Regions from separate parts of the Shinella sp. WSC3-e genome, predicted to be linked through region 2. Evidence: predicted binding sites of a transcription regulator. Region 2 holds the regulator's gene; the other holds the start of a gene.
The links. Region 2 encodes LexA, which represses DNA repair genes until DNA is damaged. Its sites were predicted from a motif close to TGTTCNNNNTGTGTTCNG; they were not measured.
Positions count from the first base shown of each region.

Region 1: the regulator LexA is predicted to act here: its motif matches at 5,595-5,612, upstream of AABF56_RS21010 (DNA recombination protein RmuC).

Region 1 covers NZ_OZ000530.1:4,281,956-4,291,964, reverse strand. The annotation lists gene dapD (2,3,4,5-tetrahydropyridine-2,6-dicarboxylate N-succinyltransferase) at 65-922, shown strand; gene AABF56_RS21040 (DUF805 domain-containing protein) at 926-1,312, shown strand; gene dapE (succinyl-diaminopimelate desuccinylase) at 1,405-2,598, shown strand; gene AABF56_RS21030 (hypothetical protein) at 2,585-3,181, shown strand; gene truA (tRNA pseudouridine(38-40) synthase TruA) at 3,206-3,949, opposite strand; gene fmt (methionyl-tRNA formyltransferase) at 3,949-4,893, opposite strand; gene def (peptide deformylase) at 4,995-5,519, opposite strand; gene AABF56_RS21010 (DNA recombination protein RmuC) at 5,666-6,838, shown strand; gene AABF56_RS21005 (ribokinase) at 6,883-7,782, shown strand; gene AABF56_RS21000 (methyl-accepting chemotaxis protein) at 8,065-10,009, shown strand, end outside.
Region 2 covers NZ_OZ000530.1:1,388,111-1,398,119, reverse strand. The annotation lists gene AABF56_RS07115 (peptidylprolyl isomerase) at 1-1,558, shown strand, start outside; gene trpD (anthranilate phosphoribosyltransferase) at 1,574-2,596, shown strand; gene trpC (indole-3-glycerol phosphate synthase TrpC) at 2,605-3,420, shown strand; gene moaC (cyclic pyranopterin monophosphate synthase MoaC) at 3,434-3,931, shown strand; gene AABF56_RS07095 (molybdopterin molybdotransferase MoeA) at 3,931-5,154, shown strand; gene lexA (transcriptional repressor LexA) at 5,253-5,972, shown strand; gene AABF56_RS07085 (ComEC/Rec2 family competence protein) at 5,963-8,419, opposite strand; gene AABF56_RS07080 (hypothetical protein) at 8,472-8,678, opposite strand; gene gltA (citrate synthase) at 8,727-10,009, shown strand, end outside.

The sequences.
Region 1 (10,009 bases), 1.8 Mb from region 2:
TGATGAAATCAACCTTCCGGCATCCCGACAATCGAAAATAAGCCTCGAAGTTTAAGGAATTCCGATGAGCCTGTCCGACCTCGCCACCCTTTCCGCCACCATCGAGCGCGCCTTCGAGGAACGGGACGGCATCAACACCGGAACGCGCGGCGAAGTGCGCGATGCGGTGGAGACGTCCCTCAACCTGCTCGACAGCGGAAAAGTGCGCGTCGCCCAGCGCGGCGAGGACGGCACCTGGACGGTGAACCAGTGGCTGAAGAAGGCCGTTCTCCTGTCCTTCCGCCTCAACCCGATGGAGATCGTCAAGGGCGGCCCGGGCGACTCGTCCTGGTGGGACAAGGTGCCCTCCAAGTTCGACGGCTGGAGCGTCAACGAATTCGAGAAGGCCGGCTTCCGCGCCGTGCCGAACTGCGTGGTGCGCCGCTCGGCCTATATCGCGCCGAACGCCATCCTGATGCCCTCCTTCGTCAATCTCGGCGCCTATGTCGGCGAGGGCACGATGGTCGACACCTGGGCGACGGTGGGCTCCTGCGCGCAGATCGGCAAGCATGTGCATCTTTCCGGCGGCGTCGGCATCGGCGGCGTGCTGGAGCCGATGCAGGCCGGACCGACGATCATCGAGGACAATTGCTTCATCGGCGCCCGCTCGGAAGTCGTCGAAGGCTGCATCGTGCGCGAGGGCTCCGTGCTCGGCATGGGCGTCTTCATCGGCAAGTCGACCAAGATCGTCGACCGTGCGACAGGCGAGGTGACCTATGGCGAGGTGCCGCCCTATTCCGTCGTCGTCGCCGGCTCCATGCCGTCGGACAAGACCATGCCGAACGGCCTGCCGGCGCCGGGGCTCTACTGCGCCGTCATCGTCAAGCGTGTCGACGCGCAGACCCGCTCGAAGACCGGCATCAACGAACTGCTCCGGGATTGAGCCATGGCAGTCGTGGAAGAGCAGAGGCCGAGCCTCGCCTGGCTCTTCTTCGGCTGGTCCGGCCGGGTCAGCCGGGTGCCCTTCGCGCTCGGCTGGGCCTTCTGGCTGATGCTGCTTTCGGCCGCGCTCGCCCGCATCATCATCGTGCCGGAGGAGGATCCCTCCTTCCTCTTCTGGTCCTTCGTCTTCGTCGGCGTGGCGCTCGTCTCCACGGTGTCCTCCGTCCTCCTGACGGTCAAGCGGCTGCACGACATGAACCTGCCGCTGCCGCTGATCATCTGCCTGTTCATCCCGGCCATCTCCTTCTTCGCGCTCTTCGCCTTCATGGTCTGGCCGGGCACGAACGGGCCGAACGACTACGGCCGCCTGCCCAACCGCCCGAAAGACTGAGAGGCGCGCGCTTCGGCCGCGCGTGACAGCGCACGGCCGATCGGCTAAATCTCGATTCTCCTTCCTCCCTTTCGTGCCGTGACCGCATGTCCATGACCTCCGCCGATCCGATCGCCAATCTTGCAACACTCATCCGCTGCCCCTCCGTCACCCCTGCCGAGGGCGGGGCGCTGACGGCGCTCGCCGCCATGCTGGCGCCGCTCGGCTTCACAGTGGAGCGCATGACGGCGCGCGAGCCCGGCATGCCCGACATCGAGAACCTCTATGCCCGCATCGGCACCGAGGGGCCGCACCTGATGTTCGCCGGCCACACGGATGTCGTGCCCGTCGGCAATGAGGCGGCCTGGACGCATGCGCCCTTCGGCGCCGAGGTCGCCGGCGGCGAGATGTTCGGCCGCGGCGCGGTCGACATGAAGGGCGGCATCGCCTGCTTCGTCGCGGCCGTCGCGCGCCAGATCGCGAAGAACGGTCCGCCGGAGGGTTCGCTCTCCTTCCTCATCACCGGCGACGAGGAAGGCCCGGCCGTCAACGGCACGATCAAGCTGCTGCAATGGGCCGCAGAGCGCGGCGAACGCTGGGATGCCTGCCTCGTCGGCGAGCCGACGAACCCGGACCAGCTCGGCGACATGATCAAGATCGGCCGGCGCGGCTCCGTCTCCGGCACGATCACGGTACATGGCGTGCAGGGCCATGCCGCCTATCCGCACCTCGCCGACAATGCCGTGCGCGGCGTGATCGCGCTTACCGATGCCCTGATGCATCCGCCGTTCGACGTCGGCACGGAAAATTTCCAGCCATCGAATCTGGAGGTAACGACGATCGATGTCGGCAACCCCGCGACGAATGTCGTGCCGGCACAGGCGATCGCCCGCTTCAACATCCGCTTCAACGACAGCTGGACGGCCGAGACCGTGATGGCCGAGATCGTGCGCCGGCTCGATGCCGCCGCGCGCGACGAAAGGCTGCGGCCGGGCCGCCCGCCGCTCCGCTACGACATCGCCTGGGCCGAGCGGCCGAGCCACGTCTTCCTCACCCGCAACGACCGGCTGATCGCCTCGCTGTCGGGCGCCGTCGAAGCCGTAACCGGACGCGCGCCAAAGCTGTCGACGACCGGGGGCACCTCCGATGCCCGCTTCATCAAGGACTACTGCCCGGTCGTGGAGTTCGGCCTCGTCGGGCAGACCATGCACATGGTCGACGAGCGGGTGGCGATCGCCGATCTCGAGACGCTGACCGTGATCTACGAGACCTTCCTCCAGCGCTGGTTCGGCGATGCCCGGGCTTGACGAGGTCCTGCACTATCTCACCGGCGTCTTCCTGCTCGTGCGGCAGAAGCAGGAGGGGTTCGGCTGGCTGGACCTGACGATGCGCGGGCTTGTCCGCTCCTTCTGGGCCTTCGCCTGGTGCCTTCCCGCCTTTGCCGTCATCTGGGCATCCTGGCGGCTGTATTTTCTCGGCAGCATGCCGGCGGGAACGCCGGCCGGCCTCTCCTTCTTCGTCAAGCTCCTGGTGATCGACGTGGCGGGCTGGCTGCTGCCGCTCGTGCTTCTGGCGGCGCTCGCGCGTCCGCTCGGCTACGGCAAGCATGTTGCGACCGTGGTGACGGCGAGCAACTGGATCGCCGTGCCCTTTGCCTATGCCGCGGCGATCCCCTTCGCGCTGACGCTGGTCCTGCCCACGAGCGCGCCCTTTGCCGGCCTGCTGCTCTATGCGGTCTTCGGCGCCAGCGTCGTGCTGCAGTTCCGCCTCGTGTGGATGTGCGTCGGCAGACAGACGCTGCTCGCCTCGGCCATGACGGCGATCTACGTGCTGCCGCCGATGATCGTCGGGCAGCAATTGCAGCAGCTCCTCGGCACGTTGCCGGGCTGATGCGCCTTTCGCCCTCCGGGCCGCCTAGTAGTCGACAGCCATGAAATAGAGCCCGTCCGGCGGCGCCACGGGGCCGCAGGCCTTGCGGTCGCGCGCCTCCAGCGCCGCGCGCACGTCCTGCGGTGTCCACTTGCCCTCGCCCGCCAGCTTCAGCGTGCCGGCGAAGGAGCGGATCTGGTTGTGCAGGAAGCTCTGTGCCGAGACGCGCATCTCGATCAGGTCGCCGCTGCGCGTCACATCCAGTCGGTCGATGGTGCGCACGGGGCTGTTCGCCTGGCACTGGGCGGCACGGAAGGTCGTGAAGTCGTGCCTGCCGACGAGCATCTGCCCGGCGGCATGCATCACCTCGTGGTCGAGCGCCCTGGCGACGAACCAGGCCCGGTTCGCCTCCAGCGCCAGCGGCGCTGGGCGCGAGATGATGCGGTAGAGATAGTGCCGCTTCACCGCCGAGAAGCGGGCGTCGAAATCGTCGGGCACCGCCGCCGCATCGAGGATCGCGATCCGCTCGCCGGCCATGCCGAGATGGGCGTTGAGCGCGTTGCGCAGCGTGTGCTCCTTCCACAGCCGGGAAAGGTCCGCATGGGCCACCTGCCCCATGGCATGCACGCCCGAATCCGTGCGCCCCGCGCCGCGGATCGAGACGGTCTCGCCCGTGAGCGACAGGATGGCCGCCTCGATGGCGCCTTGCACGGAGTGCCCGTTGTCCTGCCGCTGCCAGCCGACATAGGGCGTGCCGTCATATTCGATGCGGAGGCGGTAGCGCGGCATCAGCCGATGACCTGGCCGGCCGCGACGGGCGTGCCGCGCAGGAAATCGGCCGCGTCGAGCGGCTTGCCGCCCGCCTTCTGCAGGCGCACGAGCCGGACGGCCCCGCCGTCACCGCAGGCGACCGTGAGCCGGTCGTCGAGAACCGTGCCGGCGGCTTTCGCCGTGGTTTCACCGGACGGCGCGCTCGCCAGAACCTTCACCCGCTCCGGCTTGCCGCCGACCGGCAGCTCGAACCAGGCGCCGGGGAAGGGCGAGAGGCCGCGGATATGGTTGTGCACGTCGCCGGCGGGACGGGAAAAATCGACGCGGGTCTCGGCCTTGTCGATCTTGGCCGCGTAGAGCACGCCCTCCTCTGCCTGCGGGGTCAGCGGCAGATCGCCGGCTTCGAGATTCGCCATGGCTTCCACCATCAGGGCGCCGCCCGCCTGCATCAGCGTATCGTGCAGCTCACCGGCCGTCATGGTGTCGCTTATCGCCACGCGATGGGTCAGCGCGACCGGGCCGGTGTCGAGGCCCTTCTCCATCTGCATGACCATCATGCCGGTTTCCGCGTCCCCCGCCATGATCGCCCGCTGGATGGGCGCTGCACCGCGCCAGCGCGGCAGCAGCGAGGCATGACCGTTGTAGCAGCCGAGCCGGGTGCCGGTAAGGATCGCCTCCGGCAGCAGGAGGCCGTAGGCGACGACGACGGCGACATCCGCCTTCAGCGCGCGAAAGGCCGCGCGGTCGGCCTCCTCGCGGAAATTGAGCGGGGTGAAGACGGGAAGCCCGAGCCTTTCGGCCGCCTGGTGCACCGGCGACTTCACCAGTTCGAGGCCGCGGCGGCCGGCCGGGCGCGGCGGCTGCGAATAGACGGCGACGATCTCGTGGCCGGCCTCCGCCAGCGCCTCAAGCGTCGGCACGGAGAAATCCGGCGTGCCCATGAAGATGATGCGAAGGGCCATCGGTCAGCCTCCAGGAAAGCGGTTCCAGCAAAAGCGCGAAGCGGCTTTGCGGCCGGAATTGCATGAAACAAAGCCTGGGCGGCAAGCGCCTGGTTGTCGCCTCAGAGCGCCTTGCTGCCGCGCAGCTTCGCCGCCTTGGTGAACTTGCGGATCACCATTTCGCGCTTCAGCTTGGAAATATGGTCGATGAACAGCACGCCGTTGAGGTGATCGATCTCGTGCTGCAGGCAGGTCGCCAGCAGGCCGTCGGCCTCCGTCAGCTGCTCCTTGCCGTCGCGGTCGAGATGCTTGACGGTGATGGCGGCGGGGCGCTCGACCTCGGCATAATAATCCGGGATCGACAGGCAGCCCTCCTCATAGACCGAGCGGGCATCCGAGGCGGAGACGACTTCCGGATTGATGAAGACGAGCGGCTTCTTGTCCTCGCCCTCCTTCGAGACGTCGAGCACCAGCATGCGGCGCGCGACGCCGATCTGGATCGCGGCAAGGCCGATGCCCGGCGCATCGTACATGGTTTCCAGCATGTCGTCGGCGAGTGCCTTCACCTCGCTGTCGACGGTCTCGATGGGCTTCGAAACCTGGCGGAGGATCGGATCGGGAAGGATAATCAGCGGCTTGATGGTCATCTCGCCTCCTTAGCGCGGTTTTTTGACGCTTTCAATCGGCTTCGACCGTCGCCAGCGTAGCATGTCCTGCGCATCCGTTCACGTTATGATCTGGTTTCCGCCGCAATCCGTGTTATGGTCGCGGCATGATCGATCCGACCTTTGACATGCTGCTCGCCTCCCTCCTTGCCCGGCTCGGCGGCCCCGGCCCGGCGCTCGTGCTGCTCGCCGCCGTGCTGATCGCCGTCTTCGGCCTGCTTTCGGCCCGCCGCAGCCAGGCGCGCCAGCGCGAGGCGGCGGCGATGGCGGAGCTGCGCTTTGCCGAACTCCTGAAGGCACAGACGGAAATGCAGGGACGCGTCGCCGCCATGGCCGACGTCTTCGGCGCGAAGCAATCGGAGACGAACCAGGCGATCAATGCCCGGCTCGACGGCCTGACGCAGCGGATCGGCCAGTCGATCTCCGAGCAGACCCGCTCGACGCACGAGAACCTCCGCCGCCTGCAGGAACGGCTTGCCGTGATCGACAATGCGCAGAGCAACATCCAGTCGCTGGCGAAGGACGTGGTCGGCCTCCAGGCGATCCTCTCAAACAAGCAGACGCGCGGCGCCTTCGGCCAGTCGCGCATGGAGACGATCATCGCCGACGCCATGCCGCCCGGCGCCTACCAGTTCCAGGCGCAGCTTTCCAACGGCGTCAGGCCCGACTGCACGATCCGCATGCCGAACGGCCAGCCGCCTCTCGTCGTCGATGCGAAATTCCCGCTGGAGGCGTGGAATGCGCTGTCGGACGGGCGCTCCCCCGAGGCCGCCAAGCTCGCGGCACAGCAGTTCCGCCGCGACATGGAGACCCATATCCGCGATATCGCCGAAAAATATCTTCTCGCCGGCGAGACGCAGGACACCGCCTTCCTCTTCGTGCCCTCCGAATCGATCTTCGCCAGCATCCACGAGAATTTCGAGGCCATCGTGCAGCGGGCGCACCGGGCGCGCATCGTCATCGTTTCGCCGTCGCTGCTCATGCTCTCCGTGCAGGTGCTGCAGGCGCTTCTGAAGGACCAGCGCATGCGCGAGCAGGCCCATGTCATCCAGGGCGAGGTCGCCCGGCTGATGGACGACCTGACGCGGCTCGACGACCGGGTGCGCAAGCTTTCCGGCCATTTCACCGCCGCGCAGAAGGATGTCGACCTCATCCTGACCTCGACGGAGAAGCTCACCCGGCGTGGCGCGCGCATCGGGGACATGGAATTCGAGACGGCATCGGCGCTTTCCGCGCCTGCGGAGACGGCCGTCGAGACCCGGACGGGGCAGCTTCGGCTGAGGGTGGTTGACGAGGACTGACCGCCTCGGGCAGTGTCCGGCGGAAACGACAAGGGGCACCTCTCATGATCACCGTCTTCGGCTCCATCAACATGGACCTCATCGCCACGCCAGAACGCCTGCCGAAGCCGGGCGAGACGGTGATGGGCAGCAGCTTCACCACCGCCGCCGGCGGCAAGGGCGCCAACCAGGCGCTCGCCGCCCGCCGCGCCGGCGCGATCGTGCGCATGGCCGGCGCCGTCGGCGACGACCGACTGGGCAGCCAGGCGCTGGCGCTGCTCGCCGACGCCGCCGTCGATCTCAACGGCGTGCGCTCCGCCGCCGAGGCGACCGGCACGGCCCATATCCTCGTGGACGACGAAGGCGAGAACGTCATCGTCGTCGTGCCGGGCGCCAACGGCACCGTCAGCGAGGAGGATGCGAAGCGCACCGTCGGCGGCATGACGCGCGGCGATTACCTGATGCTGCAGTTCGAAATTCCCAATGCCGCCATCGAGGCCGCGCTCGTCAGCGCCAAGCAGAAGGGCGTCATCTCGATCGTCAACATCGCGCCCTTCAGCGCCGATGCCCGTCGTCTCGGCGCGATGGCCGACATCCTCGTCGCCAACGAGACGGAATTCGACCTCTTTGTCGGCAAGGGCGAACTCTCTGACGAGGCACGCGAGACGACCATGCGCACGCTGCATGCGGGCAGCGGCCAGACGATCATCGTCACGCTCGGCGCCGACGGCGTCGTCGCGATCCGCAGGAACGAGATTTTCCGCGCCGCCGGCCTCAAGATCGAGCCCGTCGACACGGTGGGTGCGGGCGACACGTTCTGCGGTTACCTCGCCGCCTCGCTCGATGCCGGGCTCGGCTTCAAGGAGGCGCTGCGCCGCGCCGCCGTCGCCGGATCGCTCGCCTGCCTGAAGCCCGGCGCCCAGCCCTCCATCCCCTTCGCCCCCGCCGTCGACGCCGAAATCTAAACGGTGGCGCGGCCGCGCCGCCCGCCGGATTTCGCAATTGACACATCGGGCGTCGCATTGGCTGCGACGCCCGAGAAATCAGCCGGTTGCGCCAAGAAGTGGCGGCGACGCTTGGCTATTTATTAATATTTTATGGGTTACTGAAATCTTCAGATTCCGGCCCTTGAGACCGGCCATCTCTGGCGCTGGTTGCGCGCCGTGCCCTCCATGATGGAGCCCCCCCGCAAACGACTGTGCTCCTCCGCGGTGCCCGCCGCGGACGTCTCTCATCGTGAGGTTTTTATGTTCAAGTTCCAGGCCAAGTCGCTTGCGACGAAGCTCATCGCGGTCACCGGCGGCACCATCGCCCTGGTGATGCTCGCCTCCAACACCGTACTCATCGGCCAGACGCAGAGCCGCGTCGCCGCTCTCGTCTATTCCGAAGCCGATACCGAGGCGAAGGCGATCGCCGCCGACATCGCGACCGATATCGGCCAGCTCGCCAGCGCCGCGCGCTCCATGGCGGGCGTGATCGAACAGGGTCATGCGGGCGGGCACTTCGACCGCAAGGAAGTCGTGGATATCATCAAGGCGAACGCGGAAAAGAACAGCTTCGCGCTCGGCAGCTGGTTTGCCGAGGAGCCGAACGCCTTCGACGGCAAGTCGCGCGAGACGGCCGAACAGCTGGAAACCGGCACGTTCAAGGACGGCTCGTTCAACCCGTACTGGACGAAGCGCAAGGATGGCTCCATCGCGCTCTCCACCTTCGAATCCGACTACAAGGCCGAATGGTATTCGCTGGCCGCCGGCAGCGGCAAGGGCGCCATGAGCCAGCCCTACAAGGAAAGCTCGACCGGCGAAGGCTTCACCATGGCCTCCATCGCCTTTCCGGTCGCCCCGGGCGGCAGGCTGATCGGCGTCACCGGCGTCGACGTTTCCCTGAAGACGCTGAACGAGAAGCTCAGCCAGCTGAAGCCCTTCGGCGAAGGCCGCGTCATGCTGCTGTCGCAAACCGGCAAGTGGATCGTTGCGCCGAACGCAGATCTCCTGATGACGGACTATGACGGCGGCGGCGCCGACATCATCAAGGAGGCGCTTGCGACGGGCAAGACCGGCCGTATCGAAAACCTCTCCTTCGACGAGCTCGCCGCCTTCGACCGCGTCGTCTACCCCTTCGCGCTGCCGGACATCAACACGACCTGGGTCGTGCTGGTCGACGTGCCGCGCGCCGCGATCAACGCACCGGTCGACGACCAGACCCGCATGATGATCCTCGGCGGCCTGATCGTTCTCGGCGCCGTTCTCGCCGGCCTCTACTTCGCCGTGCGCTTCTTCGTGCAAAAGCCGCTCGCCGGCCTCGTTTCCGGCGTCGCGACGCTCAGCAGCGGCGTCTATACCCAGCCGATCGCCGGCCAGGAGCGGTCGGACGAGACCGGCTCGGTCGCCAAGGCGCTGGAAGGGTTCCGCCACCAGCTCGCCGACACCAAGCGCCTCGAAACCGAGGCCGACAACCAGCGCCAGCTGACCGAGGCCGAGCGCAACCGCTCGGAAGCCGAGCGCGCCGAATCGAGCGCCCTCCAGCGCGACATCGTCGCCCGCCTCGGCGACGGCCTTGCCCAGCTTTCCTCGGGCAACCTGACCTTCCGTCTCTCCGGCGATTTCCCGGGCGAATACGGCAAGCTCAAGAACGACTTCAACTCGGCGATCGCCAGCCTCGAGGAGACGATCCAGACGGTCAATGCCTCGGTCGGCAATATCGGCGGCGGCACGGGCGAGATATCCAAGGGCGCGGCCGATCTCTCGCACCGCACCGAACAGCAGGCGGCAAGCCTGGAAGAGACGGCGGCCGCCCTCGACCAGCTCACCTCGCAGGTCAATTCCAGCGCGGAAAACGCCCGCGTCGCCGCCAAGTCGGTGGAAACGGCCAGCGACGACGCCAGCAAGTCCGGCGAGGTCGTGCAGAAGGCGATCGGCGCCATGCACGGCATCGAGCACTCCTCGCGGGAAATCTCCAACATCATCGGCGTGATCGACGACATCGCCTTCCAGACGAACCTGCTGGCATTGAATGCCGGTGTCGAGGCCGCCCGTGCAGGTGAAGCCGGCAAAGGTTTTGCCGTCGTCGCCCAGGAGGTGCGAGAGCTTGCCCAGCGCTCGGCCAATGCCGCCAAGGAGATCAAGACGCTGATCAACACCTCCGAGGTACAGGTCCGCGAGGGCGTCGATCTCGTCGGCAAGGCCGGCAGCG
Region 2 (10,009 bases):
AGGCCGCCTCGCCCAGCTGATCGCCGACGACCCGGCCTTCCGCGGCGTCAACGGCCAGTTCGACCGCATGGCCTTCTCCGCAGTGCTGCGCAATGCCGGCCTCAGGGAGAACGACTACATCAACAACCGCAGCCAGGTGGCGATCCGCGCGCAGGTCGTCGAGGCGGTTTCCGACGGCTACAAGGCACCGGACGTGCTGACGGCGGCGCTGCGCCAGTATCGCAACGAGGCGCGCACCGTCGATTATCTCATCCTGAGCAATGCCAATATCGACCCCGTCAAGGCACCGGGCGACGACGTGCTCGCCCCCTGGTTCGAGGAGAACAAGGCCAAGTACCGCGCGCCGGAATACCGCAAGGTCGTCTATGTCTCGCTCGAGCCGAAGGACATTGTCGACACGGCCGCGATCACCGACGAGGCGCTGCGGGCCGACTATGAGAAGAACAAGGAAAAATACCGCACGCCGGCCACCCGCACGATCGAGCAACTGACCTTCGCCGACCGCGCCAGCGCGGACGCCGCCGCCGCCAAGCTCGCCTCCGGCACGACCTTCGACGCCATCGTCGCCGAACAGGGCAAGACGGCCGCCGACGTCCTGCTCGGCGATTTCACCGAGGCGAACGTCCCGGACCAGAAGTTCGCCGCTCCCGCCTTCGCCGTCGCCGAGAACGGCGGCACGACGCCGGTCATCGACGGCACGTTCGGCCCGATCATCCTGCGCGTGACGAACATCCGCCCGGAAAACGTCAAGACCTTCGACGAGGTGAAGGAGGAGCTGCGCAGCGAGCTGGCGCTGAGCGAGGCCGCCGACGGCATCCTCGCCGTGCATGATCGGCTGGAAGACGCGCGCGCCGAGGGCCTCAGCCTTGCGGAAGCGGCCGCCAGGAACAACCTCAAGGCCGTGACGCTCGACGCCGTCGACGCCCAGGGCAACGACCAGAAGGGCGAGGAGATCGACGGCCTGCCCGAAAAGGCCACCCTTCTCGGCGAGGTCTTCAAGACGGATGTCGGCACGGAAACGCAGCCGATCAATGTCGGCCGCGAGGGCTATGCCTGGTTCGAGGTGCTCGACGTGATCCCGGACCGCGACCGCACGCTCGACGAAGTGCGCGAACGCGCGGTTGCCGACTGGACCGCCGAGCAGCAGCGCCAGACGCTCGCCAAGAAGGCGGAGGAGCTGGCCGAGCGCGTGCGCAAGGGCGGCGACCTTGCCGCCATCGCCGGCGAGCTCGGCATGGCCGTGGAGAACAAGACGGGCCTCAACCGCGGCGCCCAGGATCCGGTGCTGAGCCCGGCAGCCGTCGCCGCAGCCTTCGCCGGTCCCGTCGGCCATGTCGCCAACACGCCGGGCGTCGACGGCGAGGGCCAGATCCTGCTGAAGGTGACGGACGTGAACGCCGAGACCGCCACCGACGCGCTTTCAGGCGACGAGCAGCAGATCGCCGCCGTCGCGCGCGCCAGCGGCGACGACATCCTCGACCAGATGGTGAGCGCCCTGCAGGCCTCCTACGGCGTCTCGATCAACCGCACGCTCGCCGAGCAGAGCATCGCGCGATAGGGAGACGGGAACCGCATGTCCGACCTGAAACCCTATATCGCCAAGGTCGCCGGGGGCGCGACGCTGGATCGCGAGGACGCCCGCGGCGCCTTCGAGATCATCATGTCCGGCGCCGCCACGCCCTCGCAGATCGGCGGCTTCCTGATGGCGCTGCGCGTGCGCGGCGAGACCGTCGACGAGATCTACGGCGCGGTCGGCTCGATGCGCGCCCGCATGCTGCCGGTCGATGTTCCCGCCGACGCGATCGACATCGTCGGCACGGGCGGCGACGGCGCGGGCACCTACAACATCTCGACGCTCGCGGCGATCATCGTCGCGGGCGCCGGCGTTCCGGTCGCCAAGCACGGCAACCGGGCGCTGAGCTCGAAGTCGGGCACGGCGGACGCCCTCTCCTGCCTCGGCGTCAAGCTGGACATCGGCCCCGCGGAAATCGCGCGCTGCGTGCACGATGCCGGCCTCGGCTTTATGTTCGCGCAGCTGCATCATCCCGCCATGAAGCATGTCGGCCCGTCGCGCGTCGAACTCGGCACGCGCACGATCTTCAACCTGCTCGGCCCGCTCTCCAATCCCGGCAGCGTCAAGCGCCAGCTGCTCGGCGTCTTCTCGCCGCACTGGCTGCTGCCGATCGCCGAGGTGATGCGCGACCTGGGCTCGGAAAGCATCTGGGTCGTTCATGGCGAGGGCCTCGACGAGATCACCACGACGGGCACCACCCGGGTCGCCGCCCTCGAAAATGGAAAGATCCGCACCTTCGAGCTGACGCCTGCCGATTTCGGCCTGCCCCAGGTTGCGCTCGACGACCTGCGCGGCGGCGACGGCGCGCACAATGCCGCCGCCCTCCTCTCCGTGCTCGGCGGCGCGCACATGCCCTACCGGGACATTTCGCTCGCCAATGCCGCCGCCTCGCTGGTCGTCGCCGGCAAGGCGGAAACGCTGAAGGACGGCATGCGGCTTGCCGTCGAAGCGCTGGAAAGCGGCCGCGCCCGCACCGTGCTGGAACGCCTTGTCGCGGTTTCCAACGAAGGCAAGGCGGAGTAGGATTGTCCATGACCGATATCCTGAAAAAGATCGAGGCCTACAAGCTGGAGGAGATCGCCGCCGCCAAGGCGCGCGTTTCCCCCGCCGAGCTTCGCGCCCGCATCCGCGACCAGGAGCCGCCGCGCGGCTTCTTCGCCAGCCTCAAGGCGAAGAAGGCCGGGGGCCGCTTCGGCCTCATCGCCGAGATCAAGAAGGCAAGTCCCTCCAAGGGCCTCATCCGGCCGGATTTCGATCCGCCGGCGCTGGCGAAGGCCTACGAGGCCGGCGGTGCCGCCTGCCTTTCCGTGCTCACGGACACGCCGAGCTTCCAGGGCGCGCCGGAATTCCTGACGGCGGCGCGTGCGGCCTGTGGCCTGCCGGCGCTGCGCAAGGATTTCATGTTCGACAGCTACCAGGTGCTGGAGGCGCGCGCCTGGGGCGCGGACTGCATCCTCCTCATCATGGCCTCGCTCGGCGACGACGACGCGAAGAGGCTGGAGGACGCCGCCTTCTCGCTCGGCATGGACGTGCTGATCGAGGTGCACGACGCGCCGGAAATGGAGCGCGCGCTGAAGCTCAAGTCCAAGCTCGTCGGCATCAACAACCGCAACCTGCGCACCTTCGAGGTGGATCTCGCCGTGTCGGAAAAGCTCGCCGGCATGGTGCCCGAGGACCGGCTGCTGGTCGGCGAGAGCGGCATCTTCACCCATGCGGATTGCGAACGGCTCGGCAAGGCCGGCATCTCCACCTTCCTCGTCGGCGAGAGCCTGATGCGCAAGGACGACGTGGCGGCCGCGACGCGCGAGCTCCTGACCGGCTCCGCCGGCATGCTGGCGGCGGAATGATGGCGGTCGCGCAATGACGGGCGAGGCCCGCACGCTCACCCATATCGACGCCGCCGGGCAAGCCAGCATGGTGGATGTCGGCGACAAGGCCGAGACGGTGCGCGTTGCAAGAGCCGAAGGCTTCGTCCGCATGGCGCCGGCGACGCTGGAGCTCATCCTTAGCGGCAATGCCAAGAAGGGCGACGTGATCGGCACGGCGCGCCTTGCCGGCATCATGGCCGCCAAGCAGACCGCGAGCCTCATCCCGCTCTGCCATCCGTTGATGCTGACCAAGGTGGCCGTGGAGGTCTTCGAGGACCGCGCCCTGCCGGGCCTGCGCGTCGAGGCGATGGCCAAGCTCACCGGCCGCACCGGCGTCGAGATGGAAGCGCTCACCGCCGTCAGCGTCGCCTGCCTCACCATCTACGACATGGCCAAGGCCGCTGACCGCGAAATGGAGATAAGCGGCATCCGCCTCGTCGAAAAATCCGGCGGACGCTCCGGCGACTACCGGCGCGGAGACGCCGGCTGATGTCCCTCCTCAGCGTCGCGGACGCCCTCGACCGCCTGCTTTCCGCCGCCCGGCCGACGCGGCGGACGGAGACGGTTGGGCTGCACGAGGCCGACGGCCGCGTGCTCGCCGAAGACATCGCCGCACGGCTGACGCAGCCGCCCTTCGACAATTCCGCCATGGACGGCTATGCGGTGCGCCATGCGGACATCGCCGTGCTCGGCTCCGTCCTGTCGGTCGTCGGCCTCTCCTCGGCCGGCCATGCCTTCGAGGGCATCGCGGCGCCCGGCGAGGCGGTGCGCATCTTCACCGGCGCCCCGCTGCCGGCCTTCGCCGATACCGTTCTGCTGCAGGAAGATGCCGCGGTGCTGGAAGACGGCCGCATCCGCACCACCTTCCTCACCCCGAAGGGCCGCCACATCCGTCCCCGCGGCCAGGATTTCTCCGAGGGCGAGGTCGTCCTGAAGGCCGGCGACGTGCTCGATGCCGGCCGGCTGACCGTGGCGGCGGCGATGAACCACCCCGTCTTGCCGGTCTATGCCCGCCCCCGCATCGCCCTGCTCGCCACCGGCGACGAGCTCGTGCCGCCCGGCACGCCGCCCGGCGCCAGCCAGATCATCGCCTCCAACACCTACGGCGTCGCCGCCCTCGCCCGGGAGGCCGGCGCGGAGGTGATCGACCTCGGCATCGTTCGCGACGACAGGCAGGCGCTGCTGGAGGCCGTTCGCCACGCGCTGACGCAGGATATCGACGTGCTCGTCACGCTCGGCGGCGCCTCCGTCGGGGATTTCGACCTCGTGCAGCCCGTGCTCGGCGAGGCGGGCATGGAACTCGATTTCTGGCGCATCGCCATGCGCCCGGGAAAACCCCTGATGGTCGGCCGCCTCGGCGCGGTCCAGGTGGTGGGCCTGCCCGGCAATCCCGTTTCGAGCCTCGTCTGCTCGCATCTCTTCCTCGCTCCCCTCGTGCGCCGTCTCGCCCGCCTGCCGGCGAAAGACCGGCAACATCCGGCCGTCGCCGCCGTGCCGCTCAAGGAGAACGACCACCGGCAGGACTATGTCCGCGCGCGCATCGCCCGCGGCCCCGCCGGCGAACTGCTCGTCACGCCCCTCGACAAGCAGGATTCCTCGATGATGAAGGCGTTCGCCGTCTCCGAAGGCCTGCTCGTCCGCCCGCCCCACGCCCCGGCGGCCCCGGCGGGCACGCCCTGCACGGTTCTTCTGCTGCGCGAACCTGCCGCCTGAACAGTACTATTATTGTTTCAGCAACCCCTTGCGGAACACATATGGAACAGATAGTGTCTGTTCTGGATTTGTTTCACACGATTCTCGGTGGAGGGGCCATGCTCACGCGCAAACAACAGGAACTTCTCCTGTTCATTCATGAACGGATGAAGGAGTCCGGCATTCCCCCCTCCTTCGACGAGATGAAGGATGCGCTGGATCTCGCCTCCAAGTCCGGCATCCACCGCCTCATCACGGCGCTGGAGGAGCGCGGCTTCATCCGGCGCCTGCCCAACCGGGCCCGCGCGCTGGAGGTGATCAAGCTTCCCGAGGCCTATACCCAGAGCCTGCAGCCGCGCCGCGGCTTTTCGCCGGCGGTCATCGAGGGCAGCCGCGGCAAGCAGGCCCCGGCCGCCGCCCCGCCGCAGCGCACGCCGATCGCGGAGATCCCGTCTTCCGTCTCCGTACCGGTCATGGGCCGCATCGCCGCCGGCGTGCCGATCTCCGCCATCCAGAACAACACGCATGACATCACCGTGCCGGCCGAGATGATCGGCAACGGTGAGCACTATGCGCTGGAGGTCAAGGGCGACTCGATGATCGAGGCCGGCATTCTCGACGGCGACACGGTCATCATCCGCAATGCCAGCAGCGCCAATCCCGGTGAAATCATCGTGGCGCTTGTCGACGACGAGGAGGCGACCTTGAAGCGCTTCCGCCGCAAGGGCGCGTCCATCGCGCTCGAAGCGGCAAACCCAGCCTACGAGACCCGCATCTTCGGGCCGGACCGCGTGAAGATCCAGGGCAAGCTGGTCGGCCTCATCCGCCGCTACAACTGATCCTTCGGAAGATCGAAGGTGCCGGTGCGCCAGTCATAGGTGCGATGGCGGGACCACGGCCGGGCTAAGCTTTCGACGGCCGGCGTGATGTCGGCCCCGGAGAGAGCGCCGGATGCGCCTTCAGGATCCGGCCGGATCTCGAGGGCGCCGGTTCGCCTCAGATGACGCGCCGTCACCAGGCGGGCGCCCGAACGGCAGACCTCCAGCCGGAGGGCAAAGGGAACGACGACGAGATCGGCGGCGTCGCAGGCCGTGCCCAGGAAGGCGACGTCGTCCAGGGTGACGATCCGCCAGCCGCTCGGCGAGACGGCGGCGCAGAATGCCTTTGCCTCGCAAACGAAATTGTCGCCCTCTCTCGCCGCCGTGAAAGCCGCGGCCATGGCGTCCCTCGCCTTTTGCCGGTCGGCCTTGCGCCGGGGCCGTTTCCGGTCTCCGGTTGCACCGGAGGGCTCGCCCGCGTCCTCGATAGTCAATCCCGCGCTCCGGCGGATGTCCGGTTTTGCAAGATCGCCGAGCCGGAGGGCGCGCCGCCACTGCGCATAGATGAAGTCCGGCGGCCGCGCACGGTTCGTCGCGACGGTTTCGCCATGAAGGATGGCGACGAGGCGGCCGTCCTCCGACACCAGCGCCTCCGGCGCATCGCGTCCGGCCGGCCAGCAGGCGATGGCGAGGCCGAGGCCGACAAGCAACGTTCCCGCATGGCGCAGCCGCGTGCGCAGGATGCAGACAAGGCCGCCGCCGAGGCCGACCAGAAGGAAGGCGGCGGGCGCAATGCGGCCGGTGACGATCTCGCCCTTCCAGTTCGCGACCCATGTCGAAAGGGCGATCATCCACTCGATGCCCTTGCCCATGATCGCGAAGGGCACCGCATCGAGGCCAAGGGGCATCAAGAGCACGGCGACGAGACCGAAGGGCATGACGACGGCGCTGATGACGGGCATGGCGAGCAGGTTGCCGGCCAGCCCGTAGGCCGGGATGCGGTGGAAGTGGCCGATGGAATAGATCAGGGTCGAGAACCCGCCGATCAGCGAGGACAGCATGAGCCCGCCGAAGAAGCGGCCGAGCGCGCCGCCGAAGAGTTTCAGGCGCCCTCCCCCGTCCTCCCGCCGGACGGGGCGTTCGCGCCAGGCCGCATAGCCGGCGACGAGCCCGAGCGTCGCCGCATAGGACATCTGGAAGCCGGGATTGGTGACGGCGGACGGCGTCGCGACCAGGATGAGGATCGCCGAAAGTGCCACGTTGCGCAGGCTGATCGCGGACCGGCCGAACAGCACCGCGACGAGCATGACGCAGATCATGATCCAGGAACGCACGGCGGAGATCGCGCCGCCCGAGACGAGGATGTAGAGCGTCACCATGACGAGCGCCCCGGCGGCGGCGATCTTCTTGGCGGGATAACGCTCGGAGAAGCCCGGGATCAACGCCATCACGACGCGCGCGCCGACGAGGAAGGTGCCGGCGGCAAGCACCATGTTGAGCCCGGAAATGGCGAGCACATGGGCAAGCCCCGCCTGCCGCAGCGCCTCCACCGTCTCCACGCCGATCGCCCGCTGTTCGGCCGTCACCAGTGCCGCGGCGATCGCCCCGGCATCGCCCCCGATGCGGCCGCGGATGTGCTCGGTGAGGTTGTTGCGCCATGTGGCGATCTCCTGCCGGATCCGGTCGGCAAGCCCCGGATCGGCCACCGCGGCCGTGCCCGGCGCGCGGTAGAAATAGCCGACCGCCCCGGTGCCGGCGAAATACGCGTCGAAGGCGAAGTCGTTGAGACCCGAAAGCGCCGGGCCGGAGGGCGGGCCGAGCCGGGCGCGCCCGGTTATGCCGCCGCCGATCGGGATCGGCGCGTGCCGGCTGCGGGCCAGCAGCGTCACCACGGCGGGTTGCCGCTTCAGCACGGGATCGCGCGTCGCATCGAGCGCGATGCGATAACGGATCGCACCGCGTTCATCGCTTTCGCGCGAGAGCACGCGGCCATGGATCTCGGTGGTAACCGGCGCGTCAAGGATGACCGTGCCGAGCCGGGCGCTTTCAAGCGCGGCCAGCAGCATGCCGGCGGGAACCAGAAACGCCGCGGCGGCCACAAGCGCGACCCAGTCTTCCCGGTGGCGCAGGCGCCAGGCCGGCCAGAAGGCGAGTGAGGCGGAGAGGAGTATGGCAAGAAGCGGCGGATCGGAGGCGACGGCAAACCAGAAAGCGGCCCCGGCGCCGAGAAAGACCGGAACGAAGAGGAAGAAGTGGCCGTGGGCGCGCTCCTCCGCAAGGGCTGCCGCGCCCGCCTGCCGCGCGGCAGCCGCGCCCCGGAGACGCATTGCCGCGTGCCGCATGCCGGAAAACACGGACCCGTTGCGCGGCCCGTAAACCGGGGTCGGCAGGCGGGCGCCATCAGGCACCGCCCGCCAGGCATCGGCCTCGGGCACTTCCCGCCGTTCTTTGACGTCGGCTTTCTCCATGATCGCGGCCCCGCCCGTCCGGACCTCATCATGCAATCGAACGGAAGAATATTCAATCAGCAGTAGCCGCCGCAGATGCTAAGCCAAACAGAAAGGATGCCACCTCCGCATTTAATGAAACACGCGCAAAAGTTGCTTGAAACTTGTTGGAAAGGGTAGATATTGCGTTGCCGGAAAGCCTGTTTTCGCAATGCACAATTTGCCTTTGGTCTCGCTTGGCATGCAAACGCAAATGGGCTAGCAAAACGAGCATGTTCATGGTTCCGGCACAACCTCGTGCCGCCATTGGAAACAACGGAGGATCGTTATGACAGGAACAAGCGCGGGTGTGTCGATCGGTGACAAGACAGTCGAATTGCCGACCCGGTCCGGTACGATCGGCCCCGATGTGATCGACATCGGCACGCTGTACAAGAATACAGGCGCCTTCACCTACGACCCCGGCTTCACCTCCACCGCCTCCTGCGAGTCGAAGATCACCTATATCGATGGCGACGAAGGCGTGTTGCTGCACCGCGGCTACCCGATCGAGCAGCTGGCCGAACACGGCGACTTCCTCGAAGTCTGCTATCTTCTGTTGTACGGCGAGCTGCCGACCAAGGCCCAGAAGGACGATTTCGACTACCGTGTCACGCACCACACCATGGTGCACGAGCAGATGAGCCGCTTCTTCACCGGCTTTCGCCGCGACGCCCACCCGATGGCCGTCATGTGCGGCTGTGTCGGCGCGCTGTCGGCCTTCTACCACGACTCCACCGACATCACCGATCCGCACCAGCGCATGGTCGCCTCGCTGCGCATGATCGCCAAGATGCCGACGATCGCCGCCATGGCCTACAAGTACCATATCGGCCAGCCCTTCGTTTACCCGAAGAACGACCTCGACTACGCGTCGAACTTCCTGCGCATGTGTTTTGCCGTGCCGTGCGAGGACTATGTGGTGAACCCGGTGCTGTCGCGCGCCATGGACCGCATCTTCATCCTGCATGCCGACCACGAGCAGAACGCCTCCACCTCGACGGTCCGCCTCGCCGGCTCCTCCGGCGCCAACCCCTTCGCCTGCATCGCGGCCGGCATCGCCTGCCTCTGGGGCCCGGCCCATGGCGGCGCGAACGAAGCCGCGCTCAACATGCTCGCCGAAATCGGCTCGGTCGAGCGTATTCCGGAATATGTCGCCAAGGCGAAGGACAAGAACGATCCGTTCCGCCTGATGGGATTCGGCCACCGCGTCTACAAGAACTACGACCCGCGCGCCCGCATCATGCAGAAGACGACGCACGAGGTTCTCGGCGAGCTCGGCATCAAGGACGATCCGATGCTGGAAGTCGCGATGGAGCTGGAGCGCATCGCGCTGACGGACGACTACTTCATCGAGAAGAAGCTCTATCCGAACATCGACTTCTACTCCGGCATCACGCTGAAGGCGCTGGGCTTCCCCACCACCATGTTCACCGTGCTCTTCGCGCTCGCCCGCACGGTCGGCTGGATCGCCCAGTGGAACGAGATGATCGAAGACCCGGAACAGCGCATCGGCCGTCCGCGCCAGCTCTATGTCGGCGCTCCGAAGCGCGACTATATCCCCGTCTCCAA